DNA from 2 places in the Lysinibacillus sp. FW12 genome. Region 2 is predicted to be linked to the other one. Evidence: predicted binding sites of a transcription regulator. Region 2 holds the regulator's gene; the other holds the start of a gene.
What was found. The regulator NrdR, encoded in region 2, represses ribonucleotide reductase genes. The targets are predictions, from matches to a motif close to AACACNATATATNGTGTT.
Positions count from the first base shown of each region.

Region 1 (3,438 bases), 490 kb from region 2:
TGTGCTTCTGGTTTTAGCTCCATCGCTGTAACGAACCATTCTGGAAGCTCTTGCTCATTTACTTCTGGATGACGCTCTAAATATTCTTGGACAATTTCAGCTTTCACTTCAATGAATTTACCTAGACGACCAGAACGGTAGTACGTGAAGGAGAAGTAAGGCTCAAGACCTGTTGCCACACCTACCATTGTTCCCGTTGAACCAGTCGGCGCAACAGTTAATAAATGTGAGTTTCGAATACCTGTTGCTAAAATTTGCTCTTTAATGTGAGCAGGCATTTTTTGCATATAGCCTGTCTCTGTAAAGGCTTTACGTAAACGAGCTGTTTCTTCGTCAGTAGCACCTACCAAGAATGGGAAGCTACCACGTTCTTTAGCAAGCTCTGTAGACGCCTCATATGCTGTTTCAGCAATGGTTTTAAAGATTTCATCGACTAAAGCATTGCCTGCTTCTGAACCGTATTCTTTCTCGCAATAAATAAGTAAATCTGCTAAGCCCATTACCCCTAAACCTACACGACGCTCGCCTAGTGCTTGTACACGGTTTTCTTCTAAGAAGTAAGGTGTTGCATCAATTACATTATCCTGCATACGAACGCCTACACGTACTGTTTCACGTAGTGCTTCGTAATCAACTGATTGATTTTCTTTATTTGCAAACTGTGCTAAATTCACAGCAGCTAAGTTACACACAGAATATGGTGCAAGTGGTTGTTCGCCACATGGGTTTGTCGCTACAACACTTTGTCCATATGCTTTGGCATTTGTCATGTCATTTGCATTGTCGATGAAGAAAATACCTGGCTCTGCAGAGTAAGTTGCACAAACATTAATTAAATTCCATAATTCTTTTGCTTTAATTGTACGGTATGTGCGGACTTTATAGCCCATTTTCTCCCATTCACGAACATCGCCAACTTTATGCCATTCCGTGTTGTAAATGTTCATTTCTTCTTTTGTATATTCCTCTACAGCTGGGAAGCGAAGCTCAAAGTCAGCATCATTTTCAACGGCTTCCATAAATTCTTTTGTTAATGTTACGGAAATGTTCGCACCTGTTAAAAACTCAGGGTTATGAACTGTATAAGTACCACCATCACGTAACTTATTTTCAGCTTCACGAATAATCGCTGTATCGAATCCGCCTAAGCCTTCTATATTTTTGTAGTTCACGATGCCTTGATACATTGCTTCTTCCTGCATAGAAAGAGGTTTAAAGTTTAATTTTTCTTTTGCTAGACGAATGATTGATTCATCTGTCGTATTTTCAATTAAATAACGCAGAATACGTGGATTTTGCATTTTCGAAATAATAAATTCCACAATATCTGGATGCCAATCTGCTAGCATAATCATTTGTGCTCCACGACGTGATCCACCTTGCTCTACAAGATGTGTCAATTTAGCAATATCATCTAACCAAGAAACTGAGCCAGATGATTTACCGTTTACACCACGTGCTAGCGTGTTACGTGGGCGTAATGTTGAACCATTTGTTCCAACACCACCACCGCGGCTCATAATCTCCATAACTTGCTTACGGTGATCACTGATACCTTCACGAGAGTCAGCGACAAATGGCATAACGTAACAGTTAAAGAAGGTTACATCAGTTTCAGATCCAGCTCCATAAATCACTCGTCCAGCTGGAATGAATTTCAAGGATACTAATTGCTCATAAAATTTTTCAAACCATTCTTGACGTTTTTCTGGTGTTTTTTCAACAGCGGCAAGGCCCGTTGCATTTCGTTTTGCGATTTGTTCATAAAATATTTCAAGAGGCTTTTCTAGCACGTCAATTGAACGTGTAATCACACCCGTTTCCTGCTCTTGCGGATCGTCTAATGCGCTACGATAATCTTCCTCAATCAAAATATCTGCTGTTTTTGTAGCCATGTCCAGCTTTTGAATTGTCCCTAAACCACGTGCAGGGAATTTTGGATCAGCTTTTACCGTTAAAACAACAAAATCACCAGCTTTTAGTGTTTTCTTTTCCGTGTCTTTAAACGAGTAGCGATCGATCATGACAAGTCTTGATACACCTTTATGTGTGATATGCATGTCAGGTGTTACTGGGTGAACCTGTGAAAATTGTTCAATATCTTTGTTTAATTGCTCAAATTGTTTGTTTACATCGGGTTGATGATTTGTGAGTACCATCATTTTGCCTCCCTTGTTTTCTTCATTACAAAATAAATACACAATATCATGTGTTATTAAACACTACATATTGTGTATATGTCTTAAAAAAAGATACTATATATAGTTTTTTAATTCAACTCTTGCTTTTTTAAATAGATTCAGAACTACTTGTTATAACTAGGATTGAACGTAAAAAAATATTTTTTCCATACCATTTTTTACTTTTTAAAGTTCCACTCATCACATGCATATTTTTTTCTTCTAATGCACGGACATATTCTAATTGCTCCTCTGAAAGTGTAAATGGTTTTAAATCAATTTGCAACGATTTTGCAAAGCCATCTCGAAAAGCTGTCACACATTGCTCAATTGTCACTGGCTCTTTGACAAGACTATTAATCGCGACTGCCTTTTCTGGCAGCTTTCTACGCATACGATCCTTTGCTTCCTCGCTTGAGAAATTAAATACCGATAATAATTTCTCTTGATCTAAATCTAATAAAATGGCGCCATGCTGTAAAATAACACCTTTTTGACGTGTTTGGGCACTTCCCGCTATTTTTTTCCCTTCAACGACAAGTTCATACCAGCTTGGTGCATCAAAGCAAACAGCACTTTTCGGACTCTTTAAGTCAGCTCTTTTCTCCTCTGTATCAGGAACACTAAAATAGGCATCCATTCCTAGGTTGTGGAAACCTTGCAATATTCCCTCACTTAATACACGGTATGCTTCTGTTACAGACTCTGGCATATTCGGATAACTTTCAGTAACAATGACGCTATATGTTAGCTCATGTTCATGCAGGACAGCTCGTCCACCAGTTGGTCGACGGACAAAACCTAAACCTTGTTCTCGAACAGCATCTAAATTAATGTCTCTTTTGGCTTGTTGAAAATAACCAATTGATAGTGTCGCAGGTTCCCACTCATAAAAACGGATCACTGGTGGAATTAACCCCTCACTATGCCAATCAAGTAATGCTTCATCTAGCGCCATATTAAAAGAAGGACTACATTTCCCTGAATTTAAAAAATACCAAGTTGTCATATGTTCATCTCCTACAAATATAAAATGATCCCTCAGGCCCCACCTGTGGTTCAACCTTAACAAAAATTACTCTACGGTTGCTCGATATGCTTTTGTAACAAAATAGACGAATTTGCCACAACCTAGTTAATTTTATCAAACTCATTGGACTATCGCTAGCGCATCTTTTATAATAATAGAGAAGATAGAAAGGGGTAAGAAAATCTTGGACATACTTATCACAATCGGTGTCGTTTTAGTAGTTATCAT
Region 1 covers NZ_CP139094.1:1,831,115-1,834,552, reverse strand. The annotation lists gene SJW71_RS09355 (vitamin B12-dependent ribonucleotide reductase) at 1-2,159, opposite strand, end outside; partial or broken gene SJW71_RS09350 (lipoate--protein ligase family protein) at 2,360-3,138, opposite strand; gene SJW71_RS09345 (rhodanese-like domain-containing protein) at 3,395-3,438, shown strand, end outside.
Region 1: a site for NrdR is predicted at 2,219-2,236, ahead of SJW71_RS09355 (vitamin B12-dependent ribonucleotide reductase). Genes of this name have one in related genera too.

Region 2 (3,438 bases):
AATTGCTATTAATGGTTTCGGACGTATCGGACGTATGGTTTTCCGCCAAGCGATCGTACAACAGGATTTAAATATCGTTGCAATTAACGCGAGCTACCCAGCTGAAACGTTAGCACATTTGATTAAGTATGACACAAATCACGGAACATTTGAAGGTACGGTAGAACCAGCAGGCGATGCTTTAGTTGTAAACGGTAAACGTGTTCAAATTATTAGCGAACGTGATCCATTAAAATTACCTTGGGCAAAAATGGGTGTAGATATCGTTATTGAAGCTACTGGTAAATTTAATGAACGTGACAAAGCAGCAATGCACTTAGAAGCGGGCGCTAAAAAGGTTATCTTAACAGCACCTGGTAAAAACGAGGACGTAACAATTGTTTTAGGTGTAAATGATGACAAACTTGATATTGCTAAACATGATGTTATTTCAAATGCTTCTTGTACAACGAACTGCTTAGCTCCAGTAGCGAAAGTATTGAATGACACATTTGGAATTGAGAATGGCTTAATGACAACAGTTCATGCTTATACAAATGACCAAAAGAACCTAGACAATCCACATAAAGACTTACGTCGTGCACGTGGATGCGCACAATCCATTATTCCAACATCTACAGGTGCTGCAAAAGCATTAAAATTAGTTTTACCTGAATTAGAAGGTAAGATTCATGGTATGGCATTGCGTGTTCCTACACCAAACGTTTCTTTAGTAGATCTTGTAGTAGATTTAAATACGGATGTCACAGTTGATGCTGTCAATGCTGCATTCGTAAAAGCTGCAACAGAAGGTCCGATGAAGGGCATTTTGAACTTCTCTGTTGAACCATTAGTATCTTCTGATTACAACACAACTACTTACTCATCAACGGTTGATGGACTTTCTACAATGGTATTAGGCAGCCGTAAAGTAAAAGTACTTGCATGGTATGACAATGAATGGGGCTACTCTGCACGTGTAGTAGATCTTGTGAAAAAAGTAGCGAATGCTTTAGAAACAGTAAACGCATAAAAATTTCATCGTGAGCACATTGAAATCTAAGTGATTTCAATGTGCTTTTTTTATGCAGAGGAATACCGAAAATGGTTAAGTGTTATGTTATTTGTGCTACAATGGCAATCCTTCTAGACCTCTTAAATTTGAATAATTTTCTTATACTTTAGGTGCTTTAGGTTTATCATGTGCTCACAAACATGAATGCACTTTTCTTACATGTAGGAAATTTGTTATAATAGAAATATTAAATTGTTGTAAATCAGGAGAGTAATTATATGAGATGTCCATCTTGCCAATTTAACGGAACGCGTGTTGTGGATTCGAGGCCAGTAGATGATAATAAAGAAATTCGTAGACGTCGTGAATGTGAGTCGTGTGGCTTCCGTTTTACAACGTTTGAAAAAATTGAAGAGACACCATTAGTCGTAGTTAAAAAGGAAGGTTCACGAGAGGAGTTTAGCCGTGAGAAGGTACTTCGTGGACTTATTCGTGCTTGTGAGAAACGCCCAGTAGCGCTTGATGTACTGGAGGAACTTGTCCTATCTATTGAAAAAGATCTTCGTCGTATAGGCAATTCAGAAGTACGCTCAGAAGACGTCGGTGAAATGGTAATGGATCGCTTAGCTAAAATTGATGAGGTAGCCTATGTGCGATTTGCCTCGGTTTACCGTCAGTTTAAGGATATTAATGTTTTTATTGAGGAAATTAAAGATATTATTCAACGTCAAACGGAGAAAAAATCATAGAAAACAGAGAGGATGAATGACGTTGATTCATTTATATAAGGAATTGCAGCCTGGCGATCCTTTCGACATTCGTCTACCTCATGCATTTTCTACACAGGAGCGTCAATTAGTTACATTGTTTTATCAACCATTAACCGGCTCGGAGCCAATTAGCCTTTATTTAACGTTATGGGCTGAAGCTGAACAAATGCCAAAACAGCAAATGACCCATTATTATTTAATGAATGTGCTCGGTTTGCCCATTGGTAAAGTGTTTGAGGCCCGTATTGCACTGGAGGCAATCGGTTTGCTACGCACATGGAAAAAAGAAAATGCGGGTGAGCGTAGTTTTTTATATGAGCTACAGCGCCCACTTGATGCAGATAGTTTTATGAAAGATCCGTTGTTGTCGATGTTTCTGTTTAGTAAAATCGGCGAGCAGGCCTATCGAAACTTACGTCAGCGCTTTATGTCACCTGTAAAGGACAAAGAATTTAAGGATGTGTCTCGCGCCTTTATTGATGTCTTTAAGCCTGTTCATTCTAATATCCCATCCGATTTACAAGTGGATACGAGTCAAAAGGATAAACAGCAAAAAGTATATCCTTTTTATTTGGAGCAATTTGATTTTGATTTGTTGCAAGCAGGTTTGTCAGAGCAATTGGTACCTTCCAATTTGTTGACATTAGAAGTACGTGAAGCGATAGCGAAACTGGCATTTTTATATCATTTAACAGCCCTTGATATGCAAAAAGTGGTCATTCTTGCTTTGGACGATGATTTAGGAATTTCCCAAGAACGTTTACGCAAGGCTGCTGCCGATTTTTATAAATTAACAGTTTCAAAGGAACCGCCAAAACTAGCAAGAGTAAACGAACCTCTACCAGTAGCAGAAGTGGGGCAAAAAACGAAGGATCAGGAGCTCCAACATTATTTAGAGACAACAGCTCCTGTTCAAGTATTACGTGATATTAATAATGGTAAAGAACCATTACAAACGTCTGTTCAACTTGCAGAAAATTTAATCGTTCAGCACGGCATGCCAATTGGGGTAGTCAATGCATTATTAGAATACGTTATGCTAACGACAGATATGAAACTACCTAAAAAATATGTGGAAACGATTGCTGATCACTGGGTACGTAAAAATGTCCAAACGGCAAAGGAAGCAATGGAGCTTGCACGCCAAGAGCATGATAAATATACTGCTTGGAAAAACAAGCCACAAACTGCAAATAAAACGAGTCAACAGGTCAAAGGACGTTCAAGAAATCAGCGTGAAGAAAAAGTCCCCGAATGGTTTTATAAACGTAATGAAAAACAAGAGGAAGATGCTTCTAGCACGATAGACTTTGAAAAAGAACGTCAGAAAATATTGGAAATGCTAGGAAAAAGTGAATAGCAAAGAAGGTGAGCAACAATCGAACCTATAAATGGACCATTAAAACGAGCAATAAATGTACCGTCGTTTCAAGAACGCTATGAAGCTATGCGACGTGAAATTTTAGAACATCCACAAGTACAGGAATTTCTAGCTCAACATGCAGATGAATTAAACTACGAGAATATTGAACGAAATTTACCAAAGCTTCATGAATTTATTAGTCAATCTACAGAATGCTGTGGTTGCGATAATACCGAACACTGTACCAACTATTTAAAAGGCTTCCTCCCGACATTAAGAATCGTCAGGAATTCTATTGAAATGGACTATGT
Region 2 covers NZ_CP139094.1:1,338,463-1,341,900, forward strand. The annotation lists gene SJW71_RS06810 (glyceraldehyde-3-phosphate dehydrogenase) at 1-1,012, shown strand, start outside; gene nrdR (transcriptional regulator NrdR) at 1,273-1,743, shown strand; gene SJW71_RS06820 (replication initiation and membrane attachment family protein) at 1,760-3,124, shown strand; gene dnaI (primosomal protein DnaI) at 3,152-3,438, shown strand, end outside.